3 regions of the Streptomyces sp. NPDC088794 genome follow, and region 2 is predicted to be linked to each of the others. Evidence: riboswitches for the same ligand, from Rfam matches in the RefSeq annotation. Region 2 holds a riboswitch; each other region holds the start of a gene.
What was found. Region 2 has a riboswitch for thiamine pyrophosphate ahead of thiO (glycine oxidase ThiO). Riboswitches for the same ligand answer to the same signal wherever they lie in the genome.
Positions count from the first base shown of each region.

Region 1: it holds a riboswitch for thiamine pyrophosphate, as region 2 does, so the genes downstream of both, ACIP6U_RS27300 (thiamine ABC transporter substrate binding subunit) here and thiO (glycine oxidase ThiO) in region 2, are expected to answer to the same signal.
Region 3: it holds a riboswitch for thiamine pyrophosphate, as region 2 does, so the genes downstream of both, thiC (phosphomethylpyrimidine synthase ThiC) here and thiO (glycine oxidase ThiO) in region 2, are expected to answer to the same signal.

Region 1 covers NZ_JBIVKB010000010.1:237,888-247,570, forward strand. The annotation lists gene pyrH (UMP kinase) at 1-572, shown strand, start outside; gene frr (ribosome recycling factor) at 720-1,277, shown strand; gene ACIP6U_RS27285 (phosphatidate cytidylyltransferase) at 1,277-2,398, shown strand; gene ACIP6U_RS27290 (hypothetical protein) at 2,477-2,842, opposite strand; gene rlmN (23S rRNA (adenine(2503)-C(2))-methyltransferase RlmN) at 2,983-4,089, shown strand; TPP riboswitch at 4,113-4,220, shown strand; gene ACIP6U_RS27300 (thiamine ABC transporter substrate binding subunit) at 4,217-5,296, shown strand; gene ACIP6U_RS27305 (ABC transporter permease) at 5,359-6,960, shown strand; gene ACIP6U_RS27310 (ABC transporter ATP-binding protein) at 6,997-8,016, shown strand; gene ACIP6U_RS27315 (maleylpyruvate isomerase family mycothiol-dependent enzyme) at 8,143-8,940, shown strand; gene ACIP6U_RS27320 (LAETG motif-containing sortase-dependent surface protein) at 9,056-9,683, opposite strand, start outside.
Region 2 covers NZ_JBIVKB010000017.1:222,456-232,138, reverse strand. The annotation lists gene ACIP6U_RS38685 (deoxyribonuclease IV) at 1-196, opposite strand, end outside; gene pknB (Stk1 family PASTA domain-containing Ser/Thr kinase) at 285-2,216, opposite strand; gene ACIP6U_RS38675 (thiazole synthase) at 2,335-3,129, opposite strand; gene thiS (sulfur carrier protein ThiS) at 3,133-3,333, opposite strand; gene thiO (glycine oxidase ThiO) at 3,330-4,484, opposite strand; TPP riboswitch at 4,482-4,593, opposite strand; gene ACIP6U_RS38660 (hypothetical protein) at 4,647-4,997, shown strand; gene ACIP6U_RS38655 (NAD(P)/FAD-dependent oxidoreductase) at 5,030-6,259, shown strand; gene ACIP6U_RS38650 (Rv2175c family DNA-binding protein) at 6,404-6,775, shown strand; gene thiE (thiamine phosphate synthase) at 6,915-7,562, shown strand; gene metF (methylenetetrahydrofolate reductase [NAD(P)H]) at 7,764-8,687, shown strand; gene ACIP6U_RS38635 (hypothetical protein) at 8,744-9,683, shown strand, end outside.
Region 3 covers NZ_JBIVKB010000007.1:215,162-224,844, forward strand. The annotation lists gene hisC (histidinol-phosphate transaminase) at 1-661, opposite strand, end outside; gene ACIP6U_RS21640 (LacI family DNA-binding transcriptional regulator) at 1,090-2,202, shown strand; gene ACIP6U_RS21645 (metallophosphoesterase) at 2,403-3,488, shown strand; gene ACIP6U_RS21650 (hypothetical protein) at 3,682-4,545, shown strand; partial or broken gene ACIP6U_RS21655 (response regulator transcription factor) at 4,695-4,856, shown strand; partial or broken gene ACIP6U_RS21660 (histidine kinase) at 5,073-5,549, opposite strand; gene thiC (phosphomethylpyrimidine synthase ThiC) at 6,003-7,805, opposite strand; TPP riboswitch at 7,798-7,997, opposite strand; gene ACIP6U_RS21670 (YibE/F family protein) at 8,069-9,683, shown strand, end outside.

The sequences.
Region 1 (9,683 bases), on a different contig from region 2:
GCAACTTCTTCCGCGGCGCCGAACTCCAGCAGCGCGGCATGGACCGGGCCCGCTCGGACTACATGGGCATGCTCGGCACGGTGATGAACTGCCTCGCCCTCCAGGACTTCCTGGAGAAGGAGGGCATCGACAGCCGGGTGCAGACCGCCATCACCATGGGCCAGGTCGCCGAGCCGTACATCCCGCTGCGCGCCGTGCGCCACCTGGAGAAGGGCCGCGTGGTCATCTTCGGTGCCGGTATGGGCATGCCGTACTTCTCCACCGACACCACCGCGGCCCAGCGCGCCCTGGAGATCGACGCCGAGGCGCTGCTGATGGGCAAGAACGGCGTGGACGGGGTCTACGACTCCGACCCGAAGGCCAACCCCGAGGCCGTCCGGTTCGACTCCCTCAGCTACGGCGAGGTCATCACCCGCGACCTCAAGGTCGCCGACATGACCGCCATCACGCTGTGCCGCGACAACAAGCTTCCGATCCTGGTCTTCGAGCTTCTGGCCGAGGGCAATATCGCCCGCGCCGTCAAGGGTGAGAAGATCGGCACCCTGGTGGGTGAACAGGGCGGCCGGGACTGACGGGCAACACCACCCACGGACCCTGACCGGGGGATGGACAATGTCCTGCCGGTCGGGAACCGTGCAGAAAGAAGACGCGACGCAGCCGGCCGCCGCCCCATCAAGGAACCGCAGCCGGGCCTCACTCAAGACACGCAGGAGCAAGTGGTGATCGAAGAGACCCTCCTCGAGGCCGAGGAGAAGATGGAGAAGGCCGTCGTGGTCGCCAAGGAGGACTTCGCCGCGATCCGTACCGGTCGAGCGCACCCGGCGATGTTCAACAAGATCGTGGCCGACTACTACGGTGCGCCGACGCCGATCAACCAGCTGGCTTCGTTCTCCGTGCCGGAGCCGCGCATGGCCGTGGTGACCCCGTTCGACAAGACCGCCATGCGCAACATCGAGCAGGCGATCCGCGACTCGGACCTGGGCGTCAACCCGAGCAACGACGGCAATATCATCCGGGTGGTGTTCCCCGAGCTGACCGAGGAGCGCCGCAAGGACTACATCAAGGTCGCCCGGACCAAGGCCGAGGACTCCAAGATCTCGATCCGCTCGGTCCGCCGCAAGGCCAAGGACACCATCGACAAGCTGATCAAGGACGGCGAGATCGGTGAGGACGAGGGCCGCCGTGCGGAGAAGGAGCTCGACGACACCACGCACAAGTACGTCGCCCAGGTGGACGAGCTCCTGAAGCACAAGGAAGCGGAGCTGCTCGAGGTCTGATGAACGACTCTTCCTGGGGGGCGCCGCCACAGACCGGGTACTGGGGGCCGTCCGACCAGGGGCCTGTCCAGGGGGCTGCCCCGGCGGGTCCCGCCTACGATGCGCCTGAGGCGCAGCAGACTCGCCCCATGCCCATCGTGCCCGACGGACCCGCGTACGGCGGAGACCAGGATGACGACCGGGGGGCCGCTCGCACGGGCGGTCCCTTGTTCCGCGACGAATCGCCGCAGGCGCAGCCCTACGCCGCGCCGCAGAATCCGGAGCCCATGTCCGACGCCCCGCAGCCGGCGCCCCGCCCGCAGAAGAAGAGCGCGGGACGCGACCTGGGTGCGGCCATAGGGGTCGGCGTCGGGCTCGGTGTCGTGATCGTCGCGTCCCTGTTCGTCGTCAAGGCCGCCTTCGTCGGGGTGATAGCGGTCGCCGTCGTCGTCGGCCTCTGGGAGCTGACCAGTCGGCTCCAGGAGCGCAAGGGCATCAAGGCACCCTTGGTCCCGCTGGCGCTCGGCGGCGCGGCGATGGTCGTCGCCGGGTACGTCCGGGGCGCCGAGGGCGCCTGGGTCGCCATGGCGCTCACGGCGCTCGCCGTCCTCGTATGGCGGATGACGGAACCGCCGGAGGGCTACCTCAAGGACGTCACGGCGGGCGTCTTCGCCGCCTTCTACGTGCCGTTCCTGGCCACGTTCGTCGCGATGATGCTGATGGCCGACGACGGGGCCTGGCGGGTCCTGACGTTCCTGTTGCTGACCGTGGTGAGCGACACGGGCGCGTACGCCGTCGGCTGGCGCTTCGGCCGGCACAAGCTCGCGCCGCGCATCAGTCCCGGCAAGACCCGCGAGGGGCTGTTCGGCGCGGTGAGCTTCGCCATGGTGGCGGGCGCGCTGCTCATGCAGTTCCTGATCGACGACGGCACCTGGTGGCAGGGTCTGCTGCTGGGTCTCGCGGTCGCGGCCAGCGCCACGCTGGGCGACCTCGGCGAGTCGATGATCAAGCGGGACCTCGGCATCAAGGACATGGGCACGCTGCTGCCCGGCCACGGCGGCATCATGGACCGCCTGGACTCCCTCCTGCCGACGGCTCCGGTGGTGTGGCTGCTGCTGGTGCTGTTCGTGGGGTCCGGCTGACCGGACGAAGCGCTGGAGCCCCTGCCCTGCTTGTCGGGCGGGGGCTCCAGCGCGTCCCAGGAGCAGACGTACGTCGTTCTATGAGCAGACGTTCTTGAACTTGTCGGCCGCCTTGTCGATCGCGTCGGAGTCGGGGTGCTCGCCGTCGAGAACGGCCTTGTTGTAGTCGGCGATCGCCTTGTTCAGGTCCCGCACGGCCTTCCCGACCTTGCTGTCATCGGTCCTGACCTCGATCTCGTCGAGCTTCTCGGAGTCGGGCGCCTCATGGATCGCCCTGAGGCTGTCGACGAAGTCGTCGTAGCCGCGCGCACAGTCCAGCGAGTCGTCGATGGAGTCGGGGTCGTCGGGGTCGCACCCGGTGGCGAGCCCGGCGGTCAGGGCGACGGCTGCCACGGCGGTGGCGATGGTGGTGAAACGGCGTCGGCGTCGGAGGTCGGCGGCCATGACGGTCCCCTCGTGGATGGCGTGGGTGCTGCTCTGTGGGGTCCACGATTCCGGGGCGAGGGGTGCCGGGACGATGGCGTACGTACCCGTATCCACAGTGGAGTGGGCTACACCGGGGGATCTGCGACACTGGACGGGTTATGCCTGCACCCGGAGAACTCACTTTCGTAGCCCCGCGCGGAGCCAAGAAGCCGCCGCGGCATCTCGCCGATCTCACTCCCGCCGAGCGCAAGGACGCCGTGGCCGAGGTCGGGGAGAAGCCGTTTCGTGCCAAGCAGCTCTCGCAGCACTACTTCGCGCGGTACGCGCACGACCCGGCCGAGTGGACCGACATCCCGGCCGGCTCGCGGGAGAAGCTGCGCGACGCGCTGCTGCCCGAGCTGATGACCGTCGTACGGCATCTGTCGACCGACGAGGGCACCACCCGTAAGACGCTGTGGCGGCTGTTCGACGGGACGCTCGTCGAGTCGGTGCTGATGCGGTACCCGGACCGGGTGACCATGTGCATCAGCTCGCAGGCCGGGTGCGGGATGAACTGTCCGTTCTGCGCCACCGGGCAGGCGGGGCTCGACCGGAATCTGTCCAGCGCCGAGATCGTCCACCAGATCGTGGACGGGATGCGGGCGCTGCGGGACGGGGACGTGCCGGGCGGGCCCGCGCGGCTGTCCAACATCGTCTTCATGGGGATGGGCGAGCCGCTCGCCAACTACAAGCGGGTCGTGCAGTCCATTCGCGCGCTCACCGACCCCGCCCCCGACGGGCTCGGGCTGTCGCAGCGCGGGATCACCGTGTCGACGGTCGGCCTGGTGCCCGCCATCCACCGGTTCGCCGACGAGGGCTTCAAGTGCCGGCTCGCGATCTCGCTGCACGCGCCCGACGACGAGTTGCGCGACACCCTCGTCCCCGTGAACACGCGGTGGAAGGTGCGCGAGGTCCTCGACGCCGGGTTCGAGTACGTGCAGAGGAGCGGGCGCCGGCTGTCGATCGAGTACGCGCTCATCCGGGACATCAACGACCAGGCGTGGCGCGGGGACCGGCTGGGCCGACTGCTCCGGGGCAAGCCCGTGCACGTCAACCTGATTCCGCTGAACCCGACCCCGGGCTCGAAGTGGACCGCGTCCCGGCCCGAGGACGAGAAGGCGTTCGTCGAGGCCATCGCGGCGCACGGGGTGCCGGTCACCGTCCGGGACACCCGTGGTCAGGAGATCGACGGGGCCTGTGGCCAGCTCGCGGCCACCGAGCGGTAATCTTTACTCCGTACGTACATCTTCATATCCGACAGGGGAGCGCGACAGCGCTGAGAGTGCGGCAACCGGGCCGCAGACCCTCTGAACCTCGCCCAGGTCATTCTGGGTAGGAAGTTCGGTCATCACTGTGAACACCAAGAAGTATTGGGCTGCCGTCGTCTGCCTCGGTCTCGGCACGCTCTGCGCGTGCGGGTCGTCCGACGGCGGCAGCGGCTCGTCCGCCGACTCCAAGACCGTCACGCTCGTCAGCCACGACTCGTGGGCCGTCTCCAAGAGCGTGCTCCAGGACTTCGAGAAGAAGTCCGGGTACAAGGTGCGGGTCCTCAAGGACGGCGACGCCGGGCAGGCCGTCAACAAGGCCATCCTCACCAAGGACAACCCGCAGGGCGATGTCTTCTTCGGCGTCGACAACACCCTGCTGTCCCGGGCGCTCGACAACGGGCTGTTCCAGCCGTACGAGGCCGAGGGGCTCGGCCAGGTCGACACCGCGTACCAGCTCGACGCCGGCAAGCACCGGGTCACGCCCGTCGACTACGGCGACATCTGCGTCAACTACGACAAGAAGTACTTCGCCGACCACAAGCTGGCCCCGCCCGCCTCCTTCGACGATCTGATCAAGCCCGCCTACAAGAACCTCCTCGTCACCGAGAACGCGGCGACCTCCTCGCCCGGCCTCGGCTTCCTGCTCGGGACCGCCGCGAAGTACGGCGACGACGGGTGGGAGGGCTACTGGAAGAAGCTCAAGGCCAACGGCGTGAAGGTCGTCGACGGCTGGGAGCAGGCCTACAACGAGGAGTTCTCCGGGTCCGCCGGCGGCAAGAAGGCCAAGGCCGACCGGCCGCTCGTCGTGTCGTACGCCTCCTCGCCGCCCGCCGAGGTGATCTACGCCGACCCGAAGCCGACGACCGCGCCGACCGGCGTCGCGACGGGCACCTGCTTCCGGCAGATCGAGTTCGCGGGCCTGCTCAGCAACGCGAAGAACACCGCGGGCGGCAAGGCGCTCATCGACTTCCTGGTCTCCAAGGAGTTCCAGGAGGACATGCCGCTGAACATGTTCGTCTACCCGGTGCTCAAGGGGGCGACCGTGCCCGCCGAGTTCACGAAGTACGGGCCCGCAGCCGAGGATCCCGAGACCGTGGCCCCCGACAAGATCGCCGCCGACCGCGACCAGTGGGTCAAGTCGTGGACCTCACTCGTACTGAAGTAACCGATGTAGCCGGCCCGGCGGTTCGCACGAGCCGTACAGGGAACGCGGCGCGGCTCGGGCTCATGGCCCTGCCCGTCGCGTTCTTCGGCGTCTTCTTCGCCTGGCCGGTCGCCGCGATCGTCGCGCGCGGCCTCAAGGTCGACGGGGTGTGGCACTTCGGGCGGATCGTGGACGTCCTCGGGCAGTCCGACATCCGGCACGTGCTGTGGTTCACCACCTGGCAGGCGCTCGCCTCCACCGCGCTCACGCTGGCGATCGCCCTGCCCGGCGCCTATGTCTTCGCCCGCTACGACTTCCCCGGCAGACACGTCCTGCGCGCGGTCGTCACCGTCCCCTTCGTGCTGCCGACGGTCGTCGTCGGCACGGCGTTCCTGGCGCTGGTCGGGCGCGGGGGACTCCTCGACGAGCTGTGGGGCGTACGCCTGGACACCACCGTCTGGGCCATCCTGCTCGCGCACGTCTTCTTCAACTACGCGGTCGTCGTACGGACCGTGGGCGGCCTGTGGGCGCAGCTGGACCCGCGGCAGGAGGAAGCCGCCCGGATGCTCGGCGCCTCGCCGCTGCGGGCCTGGCGCAAGGTGGTCCTGCCCGCGCTGGCGCCCGCCGTGGCCGCCGCCGCGCTGATGGTCTTCCTGTTCACCTTCACCTCCTTCGGGGTGGTGCAGATCCTCGGCGGGCCGACCTTCTCCACCCTGGAGGTGGAGATCTACCGGCAGACCTCCGAGATCTTCGACCTCTCCACGGCCGCCGTCCTCACGATCGTCCAGTTCGCCGCGGTCGGCGCGATCCTCGCCGTGCACGCCTGGACCGTACGGCGCAGGGAGGCCGCGCTGCGGCTGGTGGACGCGTCGACCACGGCGCACCGGCCGCGCGGGGCCCGGCAGTGGGCGTTGCTGGCCGGGGTCCTCGCCACCGTCCTCGTCCTCCTCGTGCTGCCGCTGGCCGTGCTGGTGCAACGGTCCCTGGACGCCCCGGACTTCGGCTACTACCGGGCCCTCACCTCCGAGGACGGCGGGACCTTCCTCGTCCCGCCGATCGAGGCGGTCGGCAACTCCCTCGAATACGCCCTCGCCGCGACCGGGATCGCCGTGCTGATCGGAGGGCTGGCCGCCGCGGCCCTCGCCCGCCGGGACGCCGGCCGGCTGGTGCGGGGCTTCGACGCGCTGCTGATGCTGCCGCTCGGGGTGTCCGCGGTGACCGTCGGGTTCGGCTTCCTGATCGCCCTGGACGAGCCGCCGCTGGACCTCAGGAGCAGTTGGATCCTGGTGCCGCTGGCGCAGGCGCTGGTGGGCGTCCCGTTCGTCGTACGGACCATGCTGCCCGTGCTGCGGGCCGTGGACGGTCGGCTCAGGGAAGCGGCGGCGGTGCTCGGGGCCTCGCCCTGGCGGGTGTGGCGCGAGGTCGATCTGCCGCTGGTGCGGCGGGCGTTGCTGGTCGCGGCCGGGTTCGCGTTCGCGGTGTCGCTGGGGGAGTTCGGGGCGACGGTGTTCATCGCGCGGCCCGACAACCCGACCCTGCCGGTCGCGGTGGCACGGCTTCTCGGGCGGCCCGGCGACCTCAACTACGGCCAGGCGATGGCCCTTTCGACGATTCTGATGGTGGTGTGCGCGGTGGCGCTGCTGGTCCTTGAGCGGCTCCGCACCGACCGGACGGGGGAGTTCTAGATGGCGCCCGACATGCCGGCCGACGTGCCGCCGAACATGCTGCTGAGCCTTGAGGACGCGACCGTGCGGTTCGGTGGGCGGGCCGTGCTCGACGCCGTCGGGCTCGATGTCGCCGAGCACGAGATCGTGTGCGTGCTCGGCCCGAGCGGCAGCGGCAAGTCGACGTTGCTGCGGGCGGTGGCCGGACTGCAACCCCTCACCGGCGGGCGGGCTCTGCTCGACGGACACGACCAGGCGGGGGTGCCGGCGCACCGGCGGGGCGTGGGCCTGATGTTCCAGGACCACCAGCTGTTCCCGCAGCGGGACGTGGGCGGCAACGTGGCCTTCGGGCTGCGCATGCACGGCGCGGCGAAGAGCGAACAGGCCGAGCGTGTAAGGGAGTTGCTCGACCTCGTCGGGCTGCCGGGTGCGGGACGCCGGGCCGTTGGCTCGCTCTCCGGCGGTGAGCAGCAGCGCGTGGCGCTCGCCCGTGCGCTGGCGCCCCGGCCGCGGCTGCTGATGCTGGACGAGCCGCTCGGGCAGCTCGACCGGTCGCTGCGGGAGCGGCTGGTCGTCGAACTCCGCGAGCTGTTCGGCCGGTTGGGCACCACCGTGCTCGCCGTGACCCACGACCAGGGCGAGGCCTTCGCGCTCGCCGACCGGGTCGTGGTGATGCGGGACGGGCGGATCGCCCAGTCCGGTACGCCCCTTGAGGTGTGGCAGCGGCCGGTGGACGAGTTCGTGGCCCGGTTCCTCGGCTTCGACAACGTGGTCGAGGGCACGGTGGCCGGGCAGGTCGCGGTCACGCCCTGGGGCAAGCTCCCCGTGCCCGAGAGCGCCCTCCAGGGGCCGCGCACGCTCCTCGTACGGCCCGCCGGCGTACGCCTGCTGCCCGCCGACGAGGGGCTGCGCTGCACGGTGACCGCGCGCACCTTCAAGGGCACCCACGTCGCCGTGCACCTCCAGCCCCAGGACGCGCCGCGCCTGGAGGCGGCCTGCGCGCTCCGGGAGGCGCCGGAGGTGGGGGACGCGGTCGGGGTGGAGTTCGACGGGGCCGAGATCGTCGTGCTCGGCTGATTCTCGTACCCGGTCGAATGCCGTGCTCGGCTGGTCCTTGTACTCGGTCAAATGCTGTCCTCGGCTGGTCCTCGTACCCGGCCAAATGTCGTGCTCGGCCGGTCGGCGTCTCCGTAGGGTGCGGGCATGACGCTGCTCGCACATGACCGCTACTGCGCCGAGATCGCCCACCAGGCCGCCGAGTTGAGAGCCGTGGTGACGTCCGGCGCCGACCTCTCCGCGACCGTACCGACCTGCCCGGACTGGTCGCTGGAACAGCTCGTACGGCATACGGGCGTAGCCCTGCGCTGGACGGAGTACCTGGTGCGCACGCGGGCCCAGGAGGCCGTACCCGGCGAACAGGTGCCCGGGATCGGCGGCCCCGAGGCTCGGGGTGACGCCGCCGCGCTGGACGCGTGGCTCGCCGAGACCGCTGAGGCGGTCGTGGAGACGCTGCGGGAGGCCGGGCCGGACACGAAGGTCTGGGGGTGGGCCGGAGTGCACGACGCGGGCTTCTGGGCCCGTCGTATGACGCACGAGATCACCGTCCACCGCGCCGACGCCACGCTCGCCGCCGGACTGCCCTACGAGGTCGCGCCGGAGGTGGCCGCGGACGCGCTCGACGAGTGGCTGGAGATCGTGACGTACATCCAGCGGACGCGACCGCACCCGGCGGCCGAGGAGTTGCGCGGACCCGGCCGCCGCAGCATCCATCTGCACGCCACCGACACCGGTCCCGGACTCGACGCCGAGTGGCTCGTCGAGCTCACCGAGGACGGGGTCACCTGGCGCCGCGGCCACGAGCGCGCGACCGTGGCCCTGCGCGGGCCGCTCACCTCCGTGCTGCTCGGCTTCTACCGCCGGCTGCCGCTGGACAGCCCGGAGTTGGAGGTGCTCGGCGAGCGCGAGCTGCTGGAGTTCTGGCTGGAGCGGGCGACGTTCTGAGGCCGCGGCCCGCTCCTGGCCTGGCATCGGGACATGCCGCGGGCACGGTGACATGCCTGTGGCCCGCCCCCTCGGTGTTCCGGGGACGGGCCACACGCGTGACCTACGGGAGGCGTCAGCGACCGCTGTTGGCTCCACGACGGCGCATGCCGAAGAAGACGGCTCCGCCACCGACGACGACGAGGGCACCGGCGACACCGGCGATCATCGGGGTGTTGGAGTTGGCACCGGTCTCGGCCAGGTTGGAGTCACCGACCGCGGGGGACGGCGCGTTGCTCGGGGTGTCGGCCGGAGCGGTGGTGCTCTCCGACGGCGACGGGGTCGGGCTCTCGGACTCCTCGGCCGGGGGAGTGGTCTCCTCCGACGGCGGCGGCGTGGTGGCCGGCGGAGTCGTCTCGTCCTTCGAGCAACCGGCGGACGGGGTCTTCAGGTTGTCCGCGATGTCCTTGTCGACGATCGGGTGTTCCTTGTCCTTCCCGGCCGTGACGTGGATGCGGTACTCCGCGTTCGGCGACCAGTCCTCGTTGAAGGTGATGGTGACACCTTCACGGGAACCGACGACGTCCTGCTCCCCGACCTGCTTGGAGTCGGCGCCGTTGCTCTCGAGGAACACGGTGATGGTCGCGGGGGTACCGGAGGCGTCCTTGTCGGTGACGGTGATGACGCCCTTGTTGCCGTCGCACTTGGCTTCGGCGGAGAACTCGTTGATGTTGCAGGCGAGCGCGTTACCGGCGACTCCCAGC
Region 2 (9,683 bases):
CCTCGCAGGCCGCGCGGAACTCCTCGTCCTGGCGCGGGCTGCCGGCCGGAGTGGCCCAGCCGCGCGGGTTGGCGACGAAGACCTGCACGGTCTCGGCCTGCAACTCACGGGCGTAGGACAGCCCCACGGAGTTCAGACCGCCGGCCACGGGCACATGACCGCCGACGGGGTTGCGGGAGGGGAACGGGCTCTTCACCGGTCCAGGGTGTCATGCGGTACGACCCGTTCCGGCACCGCGTCCTGGGGCGGGCGGCCCTTGTCCGGCGCCGGGCCGCCCGCGACGGTCAGCGGATCTCGATGGTGATCGTCGACCCCTTGGGCGCCGTCTCCCCGCCCTCCACGGACTGGCTCTTGACGGTGTCGCCGAACAGGCCGAGCAGTCCGCGGTCCTCGTCGACCTGGAACCCGGCGTCCTCCAGAGCCTGCTTCGCGTCGTCGACGCTGTCACCGGTGACGTCCGGGACCTCGACCTGCTCCGGGCCCTTGGAGATCGTCAGCGTCACCGTGTCGCCCTCGCCGGCCTGGCTGTCGGCCTCCGGCGTCTGCGCGGCGACCTGGCCCTTGTCGTACTCGGAGTTGACCTGCTCGGCGGCGACCTTCACCTTCAGGCCCGCGTCCTCCAGGTCGGCCTTCGCGTCCTCCAGGTCCTCGCCGGTGACGTCCGGGACGTCCACCGCGCTGCCCTTGCTGACGGTCAGCGCGATCGCCGAGCCGGCGTGCCGCTCGGTGCCCTCCGCCGGGTCCGTGGAGATCACGAAGCCCTTGGGGACGTCGTCGTCGAACTCCCGGGTGACCATGCCCGGTTCGAGGCCGTCCGTCTTCAGCAGGGCCTTCGCCTTGGCGAGGACGAAGCCCTTCAGCGCGGGCACCGGCACGATCTCCGGGCCGTCGGAGACGGTCAGGGACACCGAGGCGTTGTCGCGGATCCGGGTGCCGGGCACGGGGTCCGTGCTGATGACCCTGCCGCGCTTCACCGTGTCGCTGTAGGCGTGCTTGACCGACCCGAGGTCCAGGCCGGCGTCGTCCAGCTGCTTGCTCGCCTGGGCCTGCGTCTTCGCCAGCACCGCCGGGACCTTGGTGAACTGGCCGGAGTTGATGTACCAGACGCCCGCGCCGACGCCGAGCACCAGCAGGACCGCGACGACGAGCGCGAGCGGCCCGCGCCGGACTCCGCCGCCCGTGCGCCGCCGGGGCGGCAGCGGCGGGGGAGAGGCCAGCACGCTGGTGCGGTGCACGTCCCGCTGATCCTCGTCCTCGTTGACCGGCAGCAGGCGCGGCACGGTCAGCGAGCGCGGGATGACGCTCGTACGGTCCTCGGCGATGCCCCGGTCCGCCGCGAGCGCCTGCGGCGGGATCGCGTCGAGCTGGTCCTCGCGGAGCGCGGCGCGCGTCTCGCGGGCGTGCGCGAGCAGCGCCACCGCGTCGTAGGGGCGCAGTTCGGGGGTGCGGGCGGTGGCCGAGGCGACCAGCTCGTCCAGCTCGTACGCCAGACCCGGCACGACGGCCGAGGGCGGCGGGACGTCCTCGTGGATGTGCTTGTAGAGGACGGTGGCGGGGGAGTCGCCGTAGTGCGGGCGCTCGCCGGTCAGCATCTCGTACAGGACGACACCGCACGCGTACACGTCGACCCGGGGGTCGGCGGTACCGCGCTCGATCTGTTCCGGCGCGAGGTAGGAGACGGTGCCGAGGACGGCGCCGGTGGTGCTGGTGACCGTGTCCACGGAACGGACGAGCCCGAAGTCGGCGACCTTGACCCGGCCGTCGTCCCCTATGAGCACGTTCTCCGGCTTCATGTCGCGGTGCACGAACCCCGCGCGGTGCGCGGCGCCGAGCGCGGCCAGGACCGGCTCCAGGATGTCCAGGGCGGCGCGCGGCTGCAGCGCCCCGCGCTCGCGCAGCACGTCGCGCAGGGTGCAGCCGGCGACGTACTCCATGGCGAGATAGACGTACGACCCGTCGGCGCCCTGGTCGAAGACCTGCACCACGTTCGGGTGGGCCAGCCGGGCGACCGACTTGGCCTCCCGGATGAACCGGTCGACGAAGGAGACGTCGGCGGCGAGCGCGGGGTGCATCACCTTCAGCGCGAGCACGCGGTCGAGGCGGGTGTCCACGGCCCGGTAGACCGTGGCCATCCCGCCGACCGCGATCCGCGCGTCCACGCGGTAGCGCCCGTCGAGCACCTGCCCGACCAGAGGGTCCTGAAGGGTCGTATCCACGCAGGTGAGTGTACGAGCCGGGACCGACAGGCCTCTCGGTTCGGGCGATTTCGGGGCGTGACTGCAGCCGAGCTGTGACGGACGGCGCACCGAATTCCGGCCATGGTCGAACGTGCGTTCAGAACGCGGGCCGCTCCGGATCCAGCCGCGCAAGCCCCTCCGTGGGGGACGAGGCGTCCGCGAAATGCCGCCGGGGAATGCGCCCCGCGAGCCGGGCCAGCCGCCCCGCCTCCACCGCGTGCCGCATCGCCTCGGCCATCAGCTGCGGCTCCTGCGCCCGCGTCACCGCCGAGGCGAGCATCACACCCGCGCACCCCAGCTCCATCGCGAGCGCCGCATCCGAGGCGGTGCCGGCGCCCGCGTCCAGGATCACCGGCACGCGCGCGTGCTCGACGATCAGCTGAAAGTTGTGCGGGTTGCGGATGCCGAGCCCGGAGCCGATGGGCGAGCCGAGCGGCATGACCGCCGCGCAGCCGACGTCCTCCAGCTTGCGGGCGAGCACCGGGTCGTCGTTCGTGTAGGGCAGCACCGTGAAGCCGTCGTCGACCAGGGTCTCGGCCGCGTCGAGCAGCTCGATCGGGTCGGGCAGCAGAGTGCGCTCGTCGGCGATGACCTCGAGTTTGACCAGGTCGGTGCCGAGCGCCTCGCGCGCGAGGCGGGCGGTGAGGACGGCCTCGCCGGCGGTGAAGCAGCCGGCCGTGTTGGGCAGCACCCGGATGCCGAGCCGGTCCAGGACGGACAGCACCGAACCGTGCACCGAGGGGTCCACACGGCGCATCGCGACCGTCGTCAGCTCCGTCCCGGACGCCACCAGCGACCGCTCCAGGACGTCCAGGCTCGGGGCGCCACCGGTGCCCATGATCAGGCGGGACGTGAAGGACGTACCGCCGATGACGAAGGGGTCGTCGGCCATGGGTCAGCCTCCTTGGACGGCGGTGAGGACCTCGACGCGGTCCCCCTCGGCGAGGGACGTCGAGGACCACTGCCCGCGCGGGACGACGGTTTCGTTCAGGGCGGCGGCCACTCCCGAAGGGGCCGGGGTGAGGGCGCGTACGACGGTGTCGAGAGCCGTGCCGGGAGCGAACTCCCGGGGCTCCCCGTTGACGGAGATGTTCATACGGGCTGCTCCAGGAGCGCGAAACGCTTCGGGGTGAAGGGGCGGGCCTCGTCCGGGAGTTCACCGGTGGCGAGGGCGTGCGCCAGGGCGTCGCCGGTGACCGGGGTCAGCAGCACGCCGTTGCGGTAGTGCCCGGTGGCCAGCAGCAGCCCGGCAAGGGCGGTCGGGCCGAGCAGCGGGGCGTTGTCGGGGGAGCCGGGGCGCAGCCCCGCGCGGGTCTCCGTCAGCGGCAGCTCGGTGATGCCGGGGACCAGCTCGTGCGCGTCCCGCAGCAGCTCGTACACCCCGCCCGCGGTGACCGTGGTGTCCCAGCCCAGCTCCTCGCTGGTGGCGCCGACGACCAGCTCGCCGTTCTCGCGCGGCACCAGGTAGACCTGGCTGCCGCGGACCATCGCGCGGACGGTACGGCTCAGGAAGGGCGCGTAGCGCTGCGGCACGGTGAGCCGCAGCACCTGGCCCTTCACCGGCCGCACCGGCGGCAGCACCTCGTCCGGCACCCCCGCGAGCCGCCCGCTGAGGCTGCCGGCGGCCAGCACGACCTGGTCCGCGTCCAGTTCGGTGCCGTCCGCGGTGGTGACCCCGGCGGCCCGGTCCCGGACGACCCGGAGGCGCTCGGTCCAGGTGCGGTGGAAGGTCACCCCGGCCCGCTCGCAGGCAGTCACCAGCGCGCGTGCCAGGCGGCGCGGGTCGATCTGGTGGTCGCCGTCGACGCGGAGACCGCCGCGCACGCCCGGCGCGAGCATCGGCTCCAGGCGCCGGCAGTCCCGCCCGGACAGCCACTCCGACTCCAGGCCCGACTGCCGTTGCAGTGCGTGCAGTTCGCGCAGGTGGGCGCGGTCGTCGGCGTCCAGCGCGACGGCGAGCGTGCCACAGCGGCGGTAGCCGAGGTCCTGGCCGGTGAGGTCGGTCAGCTCGGCGGCGAAGTCGGGGTAGCGGCGCGCCGAGGCGAGGTTCAGGCCGAGCAGGGTCTGCTCGCCGTAGTGCAGCTCCGTGACGGCGGCCAGCATGCCGGCGGCCACCTGGGCGGCCCCGCCGCCCGGTTCGGGATCCACGACGGCCGTCGCGAAGCCGCGCTGCGCGGCCCGCCACGCCGTGACCAGGCCGATGATTCCGCCCCCGATGACGAGGACGTCTGACGTACGTGACGACATGGGCGTCCAGCCCCTCCCTTCGCCGGCATGACCCGGATCAGGTTCGTACGGTCGGAGGCCGCCAGCCTCCCTCTCAGCCCGGTGCGTCCGGGCTCCCGCGAGTGCTTGTACGTTGGCCAGCCTAGCCCTTGATTCCGCGCCTCTGTAAGGGAGCCTTCCGCCATGGCCCGCTCGCTGGACGGCCTCGTCCTCGCCCCCGTCGCCGACCAGGCCGCAGGTCAGGTGGGTACCCGCACCCGGTTCGCCTACCACGAGAAGGACGGCGAGATCTGGGCCGAGTACGCGGGCGGCGACGTCGCGCGCGGACACCTCGTGGGCACTCGGGCAGGTGACCGGCTGGACTTCCGGTATGTGCAGTTGAGGACCGACGGGACGACGGCCTCGGGGCACTGCGTGTCGACCGTCGTGGAGCTGCCGGACGGGCGCGTGCGCCTTGAGGAGACCTGGGAATGGGAGTCGGCGGCCGGCACCGGGACGAGCGTTGTGGAGCAGGTCACTGAACACGACCACTGACTGACGATTTGTCAGGTGTCTATGGTGATCAGGTGAGCGAGCAGACGCGGGACGAGAACACGGCACCGAAGCGGCGCGTGGTCGTCGTCGGCGCGGGCATGGCCGGGGTGCAGACCGCGGTCGCCCTCAGGGAACAGGGCTTCACCGGCGATGTCACCCTCCTCGGCGCCGAACCCCATCAGCCCTACGACCGGCCACCGCTGTCCAAGGCCGTCCTGCTGGGCAAGGCCGAGGGCTCCGCCTTCGACGTCGACTTCGAGGCGCTCGGCATCGAACTGCGCCTGGGCCGCGAGGTGCTGGGCGTCCGCCCCGCCGACCGGGAACTCGACACCGAGGCCGGCCCGGTCCCGTACGACGTCCTGGTCCTGGCCACCGGCGCCGAACCGATCCGGCTGCCCGGCACCGACGGCGTGCCCGGCGTGCATCTGCTGCGCACCCTGGACGACGCCGAGCGGCTGCGCCCGGTGCTCGCCCGGCAGCACGACATCGTGGTCGTCGGCGCGGGCTGGATCGGCGCGGAGTTCGCCACCGCCGCGCGCGAGGCGGGCTGCGCGGTGACCGTCGTCGAGGCCGCCGACCGGCCGCTCGCGGGCGCGCTGCCCGCCGAGGTCGCCGCGCCGATGGCCGCCTGGTACGCCGACGCGGGCGTCACGCTGCGTACGCACGCACGCGTGGAGCGCGTCGAGCCCGGCGAAGTGGTCCTCTCCGACGGCTCCCGGCTGCCCGCCGGCGCGGTCGTCGTCGGCATCGGCGCCCGCCCCGCCACCGGCTGGCTCACCGGCTCCGGCATCGCCCTCGGCGCCCACCGCGAGATCCTCGCCGACGACCGGCTGCGCACCTCGACACCGGACGTCTACGCGGTCGGCGACTGCGCGTCCTTCCCCTCGGGGCGGTACGGCGAGCGCCTGCTGGTCCACCACTGGGACAACGCCCTCCAGGGCCCGCGCACGGTCGCCGCGAACATCGTGGGCGAGGCGCCCGTGGTCTACGACCCCGTCCCGTACTTCTGGTCGGAGCAGTTCGGCCGCTTCGTGCAGTACGCCGGCCACCACCCGTCGGCCGACACGCTGCTGTGGCGCGGCGACCCGTCAGGACCCGCCTGGTCGGTGTGCTGGCTGCGCGAGAACCGCCTGGTCGCCCTGCTCGCGGTGGGCCGGCCGCGGGACCTGGCGCAGGGGCGGCGGCTGATCGAGGCGGGGGCCGTCATGGACCCGGAGCTGCTCGCGGACGCGGGGCGCCCGTTGAAGGCCGCGCTGGTCTGAGACCGTGTCGGTCCGAGGTCGTGGAGGTCGTGCCGGTCCGGAGCCGCGCCGTTCTGGAGCCGGGCCGGCCCGAGGCCGTTGGAAAACCGCAGGTGGGAGGCGCCTGGCTTCCGACTGTCAGTCCGGGATGGCAGGCTTGTCGTCGTGACCGAGATTGACGCAAAGATCGATGCTCTCGTCCCCGCGTGGCTCACGCTCCCCGACATCGCCGAGCAGTTCGGCGTCGAGGTGACGCGTGTGCGGCAGCTGGTCAAGGACGGCCAGCTCATCGCCGTACGCCGTGGTGAGAACCGCGCGCTGCACGTCCCCGCCGCCTTCATCGACGAGGCCGAGCAGAAGGTCGTCAAGGGCCTGACCGGGACCTTGACGCTGCTGCGGGACGACGGCTTCACGGACGAAGAGATGCTGGAGTGGCTCTTCACGCCCGACCCGAGCCTGCCGGGTACGCCCGCGCAGGCCCTGAGCGAGAACCGCGGTACGGAGGTGAAGCGCCGCGCCCAGGCGCTCGCCGTCTGACGGGCAGTACTGATCGACGGGCCGGGGCGGGCAAGGGGCCACGGCCGTGGCCGACAGCGGCCTCGGGGCGGAGCGGCGACCTCGTCCGACGGTCGCCGCTCCGCCCCGCATGCCGCCGAACCCCCGGAGGGACCCGCACATGTCCGACACCGCACGCGCCGAACTCGCCGACGCCCGTGTCTACCTCTGCACGGACGCCCGCAAGCGCCAGGGCGATCTGCCGGAGTTCCTCGATGCCGCGCTGGCGGGCGGTGTGGACATCGTGCAGCTGCGCGACAAGGGCATGGAGGCGGCCGAGGAGCTGGAGCACCTCGCGGTCTTCGCCGAGGCCTGCGCCCGGCACGGCAGGCTCCTCGCGGTGAACGACCGCGCCGACGTCGCCCGTGCCGCCGGCGCCGACGTCCTCCACCTCGGCCAGGGCGACCTCCCGGTCCCCGCGGCCCGCGCGATCCTCGGGGACGACTTCCTCATAGGCCGCTCCACACACGCGGATGCGGAGGCCGAGGCCGCCGCCGTCCAGGAGGGCGTCGACTACTTCTGCACCGGCCCCTGCTGGCCGACCCCCACCAAGCCCGGCCGGCACGCTCCGGGCCTCGACCTGGTCCGGCACACCGCCGCCCTCGGCACCGACCGCCCGTGGTTCGCCATCGGCGGCATCGACCTCGGCAACCTCGACGAGGTGCTGGCTGCGGGCGCCCGCCGGGTGGTCGTGGTGCGGGCGATCACGGAGGCCGACGATCCCGGGGCAGCGGCGGCGGAGTTCGCGAAGCGGCTGCGGGGGGCGTGACGGCGGGCGGGTGACCGGGCGGACGGTCCGTGGGGGACGGCGAGACCCCGGCTGTTGCCCGATCGCCCACCCGACTCGCCCATCCGACGTGCCCGCCCGGCTGTCCGTTCGGTTGTCCGATGGGTGGACAACAGGCAGACAATCCGGGCAAATATCCGGCATCCGGTTGGGTGACCGCCGCCCCCTGGTTAACCTGCGGGTATGGCTCTCGGAACCGCATCCACCAGGACGGACCACGCACCCACCGTGCGCGACATCCTGGCGTCCGGCAAGACGACGTACTCGTTCGAGTTCTCGGCGCCGAAGACCCCCAAGGGGGAGCGGAACCTGTGGGGCGCGCTGCGGAGGGTCGAGGCGGTCGCCCCGGACTTCGTCTCCGTGACGTACGGCGCCGGCGGCTCCACCCGCGCGGGCACCGTCAAGGAGACCCAGCAGATCGAGGCCGACACCACGCTGACCCCGGTCGCCCACCTCACCGCGGTCAACCACTCCGTCGCCGAACTGCGCAACATCATCGGCCAGTACGCCGACGCGGGGATCCGCAACATCCTCGCTGTGCGCGGCGATCCGCCCGGCGATCCGATGGCCGACTGGGTGCCGCACCCGCGGGGTCTGACCTACGCCGCCGAACTGGTGCGGCTCATCAAGGAGTCCGGCGACTTCTGCGTCGGCGTCGCCGCCTTCCCGGAGATGCACCCGCGTTCCGCCGACTGGGACAGTGATGTCGAGCACTTCGTCGACAAGTGCCGGGCTGGCGCCGACTACGCCATCACGCAGATGTTCTTCGAACCGGAGTCGTACCTGCGTCTGCGCGACCGCGTCGCCGCCGCAGGCTGCGCGACCCCCGTCATCCCCGAGGTGATGCCGGTCACCAGCGTGCGGATGCTCGAACGACTTCCGCAGCTCAGCAACGCGGCGATCCCCTCCGTCCTGAAAGAGCGGATCCTCACAGCAAAAGACGATCCGGCCGCTGTACGCTCCATTGGGATCGAATTCGCCACGGAGTTCTGCGCGCGGTTGCTGGACGAAGGCGTGCCAGGACTGCACTTCATCACGCTCAACAACTCCACGGCGTCCCTGGAAATCTACGAAAACCTGGGCCTGCACCACCCCCCGCGGGCCTAGACCGGCCGCACGGACATACGACACACTGCGTAGCGGCCACTGGGAGAGGGGCGTACATGGGCTGGACGGTCCTCTACATCGCGTTCGGCATCGTCGCGCTATGGCTGCTGGGCGAGGTGCTGCTGCAGTACAAGGCACGGTTGCGCTGGCGACTGCTCGCCTTCGTCGGCTTCCTCGGCGTCGTGCTCGGGGTGCTGATCCCCTCGGTGATCGTCATCGGACTGGGTGCCGCCGCGTTCGCGGTCGGGCAGACCTACGTCACGCTGTCGTTCCGCCGCGGCTTCGCCTCCGGCTGGGCGGTCAGCCGACCGGGCGCCGGTGACGACTCCAAGCGCCGCCGCGGCGAGCCCGACCTGGACCCGAACCTGGAGGCCGCCGACCTCCAGTCGGCCGAGGGCGGCTACGGCGACGGCGGTTACGCCGACGACCGGGCGGCCTACCGCCAGGACGCCGACGACTTCGACCGCGACGACGTCTTCGCCCCCGCCCGCTCCGCACAGCCCACGGCCGCCGAGTCGACCGCGGTCTACGAACCGCAGCCGCTGCCCGACGACACCGGTTCGTACGGCGTGTACAGCGACGCCGCGTACGCCGCCGCCAACAACAGCGACCAGTCCGGCGCGTACCCCGGCCAGGACCAGTACGCGACGGCCGCCCAGGGCGCCGAGCAGAACTACGCGTACGACTACTCCGGTTATGACCAGCAGCAGTACGGCTACGACACCACCGGGCAGCAGCAGTACGCCGCCTACTCCGACCCGTACATCGGCACCCAGGCCTACGGCGGCAACTACGACGCCGGCTACGACCAGTACGGCCAGCAGCAGGGCTACAGCCAGGACCAGTACGGCAACACCGGCTACGGCACGGACACCCCGGGCAACGGCGTGTGGGTCCCGCAGCAGCGCACCGACGAGTCCTACGGCGGCGAACTCCCGCCGGAGCAGGGGTACGGCTACCAGGACAACGGCCAGGGCCAGCACGACGGCCAGGGTC
Region 3 (9,683 bases), on a different contig from region 2:
AGGTCCGCAGCACGCAGACGTTGGGCCGCTGCCGGTACAGCTCCACCCCGTCCGGCACCTCGATGTCCCGGATGAACTCGCGGTAGGCCTCGTCCAGGACGACGAGCACATCAGCGGGCACCCGGTCCAGGAACCGCTCCAGCTCGGCCCGCCGTACGACCGTGCCCGTCGGGTTGTTGGGGTTGCAGACGAAGATCAGCCGGGTCCGCTCGGTGATCGCGTCCGCCATCGCGTCCAGGTCGTGCACATCGCCCGGGGTCAGCGGCACCGGCACCGCCGTGGCACCGCTGATCTGCGTGATGATCGGGTACGCCTCGAAGGACCGCCAGGCGTAGATGACCTCGTCACCGGGTCCCGCGGTCGCCTGCAGCAGCTGCTGGGCGACACCGACCGAGCCGGTGCCGGTGGCCAGGTCGGTCAGCGGGACGCCGAACCGGTCCGACAACTCGTTCATCAGACCCGTGCAGGCCATGTCCGGGTAGCGGTTGAAGGAGGAGGCCGCGGCCGTCACGCTCTCCAGCACACCGGGCAGCGGCGGATACGGGTTCTCGTTGGAGGACAGCTTGTACGCCACCGGCCCGCCGGCGGCCGCGGGCTTGCCCGGCTTGTAGGTGGGGATACCCGCCAGCTCGGCGCGCAGCTTGGGGCTCTTCTCGCTCACCGCAGTCCTCCTCGCGACCACCGGCGGACCCGTCGCCACCACCGGCTTCCAATACTTCTCACCTTATGAGGATTCGCCGCCGGTGCGTACAGCCGAGGCTCTTCCTGATCAGACCTCATCCGCCACATCCGCATCACGGGCATCAGGGCACGAAGGATGACGAATCGGGGGGCGCACATACATATATCTATGCACTGGTGGCTCACGCCGTGGCGCGCATCACCCGTGCAGGTGAGTTGAGACCTCTTCGAGACATCGGGGAGTTGGCAGGCTCATGCGTGCCGACAAGTCACGTAGTGCCATTGGATCGCTCAACTGACTTTGTTTCAAAGGTAGTTGACCCTAAATGACCATGCAGAAACGTGCCTGTCAACGCGTGCATATGCGTCCGCCCTACCCGACCGCATGAGCCCTACTATCGGCTCGCCATGACAGCAGCAGGGAAGCACCAGGTGAGCCGCGCGGAAACCTCACGTCGAGGGAGCAGGCCGGGCCGGGCGGGCATCAGAGACGTGGCCGCCGCCGCCGGAGTCTCCATCACGACCGTCTCCGACGCCCTGAACGGCAAGGGCAGGCTCCCGGACGCCACCCGTCGCCACGTCCGCGAGGTCGCCGACCGGCTGGGCTACCGCCCGTCGGCCGCCGCCCGCACCCTCCGTACCGGCAAGTCGGGTCTCATCGGCCTGACCGTGACGACGTACGGGGATGAACCTTTCACCTTCACCGAGTTCGCGTACTTCGCGGAGATGGCCAGAGCCGCCACCTCGGCCGCGCTCGCCCGCGGCTACGCGCTGGTGATCCTCCCCGCGACCTCGCGCCACGACGTGTGGTCGAACGTCGCCCTGGACGGCACGGTCGTCATCGACCCCTCCGACCAGGACCCGGTGGTCAGCGAGCTGGTCCGGCAGGGTTTACCGGTCGTCTCCGACGGCCGCCCGGCCGGCTCGCTCCCGGTCACCGCGTGGGTCGACAACGACCACGAGGCCGCCGTACTCGGCATCCTCGACCACCTGGCCGACGCCGGCGCCCGCCGCATCGGCCTGCTGACCGGCACGACCACGGACACCTACACGCGGCTGTCGACCACGGCGTACCTGCGCTGGTGCGAACGCGTCGGCCAGGACCCGGTCTACGAGGAGTACCCGGCGCACGACCCGTGCGCGGGCGCCGTCGCCGCCGACCGGCTGCTCGCCCGCCCGGACCGTCCCGACGCCGTCTACGGCCTGTTCGATCCCAACGGCACCGATCTGCTCGCCGCGGCCCGGCGCTACGGACTGCGCGTACCGGACGACCTGCTTCTGGTCTGCTGCAGCGAGTCCACGGTGTACGCCAACACCGAGCCGCCCGTCACCACGCTCTCGCTGAAGCCGCGTCGCATCGGCACCGCCGTGGTGCAGCTCCTCATCGACGCGATCGAGGGGGTCGAATCGGACCAACCGGTCGAGCAGGTGATACCGACGGAGCTGATCGTGCGCACCTCGTCCCAGCGGCGTCCCCCGCGCACGACGGTCAGCCCTCCGAGGTCACCCGAGAAGGGGTAGGTCGCCCCTCACCCGGGGTGGTCCAAGCCCTGCCCAATCGGGGCGAAAGCCGCGGTGAACCGGCCTCTTGCTCCGATTCACCACCCCTGGGTCATCACATGGCGCGATCGGCATTCCTATGATGGGCCCACGACACCGCGGGCCGCTGCGACCAGGCAGTCCGAAGCGGTTCAGATGCGGCGTGATGGTGGAGGGGTCTGATGACTCAGGGGGCCGGTCAGGGACCCGAGGCGGAGCGGGCGGCGACGCTGCGCGACTTCCGGGTGCCGGCATACGTCCACGAGACCGGTCCGTACGGCGACACCACGCACCCGGGTGATGTCGCCGTACCCGTCGAGGAGGCGGCCGACCACCCCGACGGGTACACGCCGACCCGGCGGGACCTGCCCGTCATCAACCGCGGTGACACGCTTCAGGTGCCTGTCGACCCCGCCTTGCTGGCCGCCCCGGACCGCGAGGAAGGCGCCGCGGGGCCGCTCTTCGTCGTCGGTGACGTGCACGGCTACCTCGACGAACTGCTGGCCGCCCTCCAGGAGCGGGGCCTGATCGACTCCGCGGGCAACTGGAGCGCGGGCACCGCCCGGCTGTGGTTCCTCGGCGACTTCACCGACCGCGGCCCCGACGGCATCGGCGTCATCGACCTCGTGATGCGGCTGTCCGCCGAGGCGGCGGCGGCCGGCGGCTACTGCAAGGCCCTCATGGGCAACCACGAGTTGCTGCTGCTCGGCGCCAAGCGGTTCTCCGACACCCCCGTCAACTCCGGCGCGGGCACCGCCACCTTCCAGGCGGCCTGGCTGCTCAACGGCGGCCAGAAGACCGACATGGACCGCCTCCAGGACCACCATCTGCAGTGGATGGCCCGCCTCGACGCCGTCGAGGAGGTGGACGGCTATCTCCTCGTCCACTCGGACACCACCGCCTACCTCGACTACGGCGACTCGATCGAGGCGGTCAACGACACCGTCCGCGAGACCCTCACCCGCAACGACGCGGACGAATGCTGGGACCTGTTCCGCAAGTTCACCAAGCGGTTCTCCTTCCGCGACGAGGGCGGCGCGGACGCCGTGCGCTCGCTGCTGGACATGTACGGCGGCACCCGCATCGTGCACGGCCACAGCCCGATCCCCTATCTGCTGGGCGAAGTCGGCTCCGAGGAGAGCGAGGAGGAGCCCCGGCCGTTGGTCGAGGGACCGCACATCTACGCCGACGGACTGGCCATCGCGATGGACGGCGGCGTGACCATGGCCGGAAAACTGCTGGTCCAGCAACTGCCGCTGGAAAACTAGACGTTCACAGGGCAAGCAGCCGCCCACATCGCGACCGCGAAGAACAGCGCAGGCCAGGGCCCAATTTCTGGAAACCCCCTGTCACCCTGTGCCGTCGCCGCTCTACCATCGGCTTATCCGTAGCAGGCTCCCCTCCGTTTCTGCCCGACGGCTCGTTGGCATGCGAGCCCCAAGCCCTACGGAGCATCGGGGGATGCACATGAACAGCGTTCCGCAGCACCTGCACAGCGAGGACCGCCAAGAGTACGAGCGGATCCTCGACGAGGCGCTGCGCTCCGCCCCTACCCGCCCGGAACTGGCCGCTGTCGGACAGCGGCTGAACCCCGAACAGCTGCGCACCATGGCGCTGAACGCCACCGCCCTCATCACGGTGGCCGCCGCGACCGAGTACCAGCACTACGTGAAGGTCCGCGAGGAACTGCGCCAGCCGGCGTCGTCCACCCCGTCGTCCACCCGCGAGACCGGCTCGGCCGAGTCGGGCGTGGGCGCGATGGGGCTCGCCACCACCCTGGGGGAGGCAGCCGAAGGGGCGGGCGCCGTCGCCGTCGCCGCGGTCCTCACCCCCGTCCTCGCCGGCACGGCCGCGGCGATCTTCCTGCTCGTGGGCTACATCCTCAAGATGCTCACCCCCGAACCGGCCTTCGCCCAGACCATGCTCACCGCCGGATGGGTGTTCGGCGCCATGACCGCGGCCGCGATCCTCGTCGCCGCCGTCGGGCTGCTGCTCACCGCACTGCGCAACAGGCCCTCGCTCGAGACCGGCCTCTACGGCGAACTCGGCGAGGAGGTGACCCGAGCCAGGGAAGCCTGGCGCGAGGCCCTCCTGGAGCGCGGCATCCTGCCCTTCCTGCGAGACGCGCTGGCCGATCCCGGCACCGCCGTGGCCCTGCACCCCACGGCACCGTCGGCACCGACCGGCCGCATCCCGCACCTAGGCTACGACCGCCCGGGCTTCACCAGCCCGGACGACGGCCCGGCCGCCGGCCCACGCCCGAGCTTCACGAGCCCGGACTACACCAGCCCGGACTTCGGAGGCCCGGACCACCAGCCGGAGTAACCCTCGGCTTGCGCCCTCCGCCTCGACAGACCCCTTCGGGGGAGCGCAAGCCGAACACTCGTTCTGTCGGCCGAATGACCGACAACCGCGCGTGAGAACCGTGGGCACGGTCGACGTGGCCGTTGCTCACGCCGTGGTACGAACGGGCAGTGGCCGATACACGGATCACTGTGGTGATCGCCGACGACCAGCAGCTGGTGCGCACCGGATTCAGTCTGATCCTGGGGGCGCAGCCGGACATCGACGTCGTCGGCGAGGCGGCCGACGGCGTGGAGTGCGTCGAACTGGCCCGCAGGCTGCGCCCGGACGTCGGGGGCGTGGCGGCGGACGTTGGTGAGGGCCTCCTGGGCCAGCCGCTGCACCGAGAGTTCGACCTCGGGGCTCAGGCGGGCGGTGCGGGCCGCCGCCGTGACCTCCAGCCGGGCCGGTGTGCCCTCGCCGGCGGCGGTGGAGTGGGCGGAGACCAGGTCGGCGAGTTCGGTGAGCAGGTCGCCGGGGCGCAGGGCGGCGTGGTTGTCCTCGCGCAGGACGCGTACCAGGCGGCGCATCGACTCCAGGGTCTCCGTCCCCGACCGGGCGATCTCACGCAGGATGGGCTCCACCTTGGCGGGGGCGGTGGCCCTGATGGTCAGCGCCGCGTTGGCCTGGACGATGATGCCGGTCATGTGATGGGCGATCAGGTCGTGCAGATCGCGGGCCAGGGCCAGGCGTTCGGTCTGGCGTACGTCGTGCACCGCGCGTTCCCTGCGGACCTCCAGGGAACGGATGGCGCAGCCCACGACGACGCAGATCGCCAGGGCGATGGTCAGGACGTAGCCGCCGGCGACGAACACCTCCCATGACCCGCTGCGCAGCGGCACCGCGAGGATCGCGACGATCACGGTGAGGGTGTACGCGGTCGCGATTCCCGGCCGCCAGGAGTGCCCCGTGGTGTGCACGACGAGGACGAGCAACCCTGCTGTCTCCAGCGTCCCCCACCACCCCAGGTCGGAGGGTTCGATCATGGTCCAGACGGTCGTCGCGAGAGAGATCGCCACCGCGGCGACAACGCGCCTGACCAGACCTGCCGAGCGCGGCAGGCCGAGGGCGAGCAGCCCCAGCAGCGGACCGGTGACGTACACGGGCAGCCAGGTGGTGGGCGATCCGTAGGGATCGGCGCTCCGGCCGAGCACGGCGAGGTCCGCGGTCCAGGTGAGCACGAACGCGATCAGGCTGCTGACCTTGAGCAGCCGACCGGCGGCCGGGTTGAGCAGGCGTTTCCAGTCCACGCGGTTCAGCGTAGGAGCGCGGCTGCGATCCGGTGTCGGCCGAATGACCGACAGACCGGTGGGCGGTCGGGGACCGCTGCGGTGGTGTCGGTGACGAGGGGGCAGCCCAGCCGGTCCCGCCCCCTCGTCACCCTGTGGCCGTCAGGGCTCAGCCTTGAACCTTCAGCCCTGACTCCTCAGCCCTGCGCCTCAGTCGGCGATCGGCAGGTACACCCGGTTGCCCGCCGCCGCGAACTCCTTCGACTTCTGGGCCATGCCCTCCTCGACCTCCGCCCTGGTCCCGCCGTGTTCGCGACGGATGTCCTGGGAGATCTTCATCGAGCAGAACTTCGGCCCGCACATCGAGCAGAAGTGGGCCGTCTTGGCAGGCTCCGCCGGCAGCGTCTCGTCGTGGAACTCCCGCGCGGTGACCGGGTCCAGGGCGAGGTTGAACTGGTCCTCCCACCGGAACTCGAACCGGGCGTCGGACAGCGCGTCGTCCCAGTCCTGCGCGCCGGGGTGTCCCTTGGCGACGTCGGCGGCATGGGCGGCGATCTTGTAGGTGATGACGCCGGTCTTGACGTCGTCACGGTTGGGCAGACCGAGATGCTCCTTGGGCGTGACGTAGCAGAGCATCGCCGTCCCCCACCAGGCGATCATCGCCGCACCGATACCGGAGGTGATGTGGTCGTACGCGGGCGCGACGTCCGTGGTCAGCGGGCCGAGCGTATAGAACGGAGCTTCATCGCAGATCTCCTGCTGAAGGTCGATGTTCTCCTTGATCTTGTGCATCGGGACGTGTCCCGGGCCCTCGATCATGGTCTGTACGTTGAAACGCTTGGCGATCGTGTTGAGTTCCCCGAGCGTCCTCAACTCGGCGAACTGCGCCTCGTCGTTGGCGTCCGCGATCGAGCCGGGCCGCAGGCCGTCGCCCAGCGAGTACGTGACGTCGTACGCGGCGAGGATCTCGCATAGTTCCTCGAAGTTCTCGTAGAGGAACGACTCCTTGTGGTGTGCCAGGCACCACGCGGCCATGATCGAGCCGCCGCGCGAGACGATGCCGGTCTTGCGGTTGGCGGTCAGCGGGACGAACGGGAGGCGCACGCCCGCGTGGACCGTCATGTAGTCCACGCCCTGCTCGGCCTGCTCGACGACCGTGTCCTTGTAGATCTCCCAGGTCAGCTCCTCGGCCCGGCCGTCGACCTTCTCCAGCGCCTGGTAGAGCGGCACCGTACCGATGGGGACGGGGGAGTTGCGCAGCACCCACTCGCGGGTGGTGTGGATGTTGCGGCCGGTGGACAGGTCCATGACCGTGTCGGCGCCCCAGCGGGTCGCCCAGGTCATCTTCTCGACCTCCTCCTCGATCGAGGAAGTGACCGCGGAGTTGCCGATGTTGGCGTTGACCTTCACCAGGAACCGCTTGCCGATGATCATCGGCTCGATCTCCGGGTGATTGACGTTGGCCGGCAGCACCGCACGGCCCGCCGCGATCTCCTCGCGGACCACCTCGGGCTCGACCTGCTCCCGGATGGCCACGTACTCCATCTCGGGTGTGATCTCGCCCCGTCGCGCGTAGGCGAGCTGCGTGACCGCGCTGCCGTCCCGGCTGCGGCGCGGCTGGCGCGGTCGCCCGGGGAAGACCGCGTCGAGGTTGCGCAGACCGCCCCGCGGCGAGGTGTGCTTGATCCCGTCGTCCTCGGGACGGACGGGACGACCCGCGTACTCCTCGGTGTCACCGCGCGCGATGACCCAGTTCTCCCGCAGTGGCGCCAGTCCCCGGCGCACGTCGGTGTCGACGAGCGGATCGGTGTACGGGCCGGAGGTGTCGTACAGGGTGACCGACTGCCCGTTGGTGAGGTGCACCTGACGGACCGGCACGCGCAGATCGGGGCGCGAGCCCTCGACGTACCCCTTGTGCCAGCCGATGGACTTCCCGGTCTCCGTGGACTTTTGGCCCTGAACGGGCGGTTCGTCCTGGCTGGAGACAGGCGTGCTTGCGTCCTTGATGGTCATGAGACCTACTCCCTACGCCGGCATTACCCGGTAACAGGTTCAGCGGTCGACGCAGCGGCTTCCGTCTGTCGACGCTTCGTGTGAAACATCACTCGACTCGAATTCCGTCGACTGACGTTCCACGTGAAACATCGCTGGGACGAAGGTCAGCGCCCTCTCAGCCCGGTGCTCCGAGCTCCCGCGTGTGCAAAGGTGCCTCCACGCTAGCGTCAATTCGGGCGCGGTGAACAGAGGGCCTCTTTCGTTCTTGCGATGATCGGGCGGTGACCACCACGAATCAGCCTCCATACCCGCCACCGGACCCGCGCCGCGGCCCGGGCCCCGGTCATGGCCCCGGCGGTGGCCCCGGGCGGGGGTACAGCGAGGGCACCAACGGCCGTGGATACGGTGGTGGTTTCGACGGCAATTCCGCCGGCGGCCTCGGTGAAGGCACCGGCGGCGACTTCGGCGGGAAGCCTGGTCAGGGGCCCAACTCGGGTGGTGGGCGCGGTCAGCGGCCCTCTTCGGGTGGCGGGCACGATCAGAGACCTCACCCGGGCGGCGGGCACGGTCACGGTCTCGGGCAGGGGCAAGGCGCCGGAGACGACCACGGCCGCAGTCACGGCCAGGATCCAGGCGACGGACACGGGCACGGGCCCGATCCCGGCGATGGGCATGGGCCCGGCTCCGGCTCCGGCGGTGGTCACGGGCACAGTCACAGCCACGGCCCCGCGGCCCCCGTCTCCAAGCACCTGCGCAAGGTCATCGCCGCGATCCTGATCCCGTTCACCGCCGCCGTGGTGGTCGGGCTCGTGGTGCTGTGGCCCGGCGGCGCCCCGGCGCACGAGCGCACCGGCGTCGGCTTCGACCGGCAGACCCAGCAGGCGACGGTCACCAAGATGCAGAGCCTGAGCTGCAAGTCGGTGAACGCCTCGTCCGGCTCGTCGACCGGTGACACCTCCACCGCCGAGGGCAGCTCCGCCCAGCAGGAGGAGAACGGCACCTGCAAGAAGGCGACCATCCGCGTCGACACCGGCAAGGACACGGGCCGTACGTTCACCGAGATCGTGCAGCCGGACCAGTCACGCCAGTTGCACAAGGGCGAGAAGGTCGTCGTCGCCTACGAGCCCTCGGCGCCCAAGGACCTCCAGTACTCGGTCACCGACGTGAACCGCCGGATCCCGATGGGCGTGCTGGCCGGCATCTTCGCGCTCGCCGTCGTGGTGGTGGGCCGACTGCGCGGCATCATGGCCCTGGTCGCCCTGGCGATCAGCTTCATGATCCTGAACTTCTTCATCCTGCCCGCGATCCTCCAGGGCTCGAACCCGCTGCTCGTGGCGGTGATCGGGTCCAGCGCCATCATGCTGATCGCCCTGTACATGTGTCACGGCCTGTCCGCCCGAACGTCCGTGGCGGTGCTGGGCACGCTGATCTCACTGGTGCTGATCGGCGTCCTGGGCTCGCAGTTCATCGGCTGGGCCGCGCTCACCGGCAACACCGACGACAACACGGGTCTGATCCATGGCCTGTATCCGTCGATCGACATGAGCGGTCTGCTGCTCGCGGGCGTCATCATCGGCTCGCTCGGTGTCCTCGACGACGTGACGGTCACCCAGACCTCGGCGGTCTGGGAGCTGCACGAGGCCAACCCCTCGATGGGCTGGCGCGGGCTGTACCGGGCGGGCATCCGCATCGGCCGCGACCACATCGCGTCCGTGGTCAACACCCTCGTCCTCGCCTACGCGGGCGCCGCGCTGCCGCTGCTGCTGCTCTTCTCGATCGCGCAGAGCAGCGTCGGGGCGGTCGCCAACAGCGAGTTGGTGGCCGAGGAGATCGTACGAACCCTGGTCGGCTCGATCGGCCTGGTCGCCTCGGTGCCGGTCACCACGCTGCTGGCGG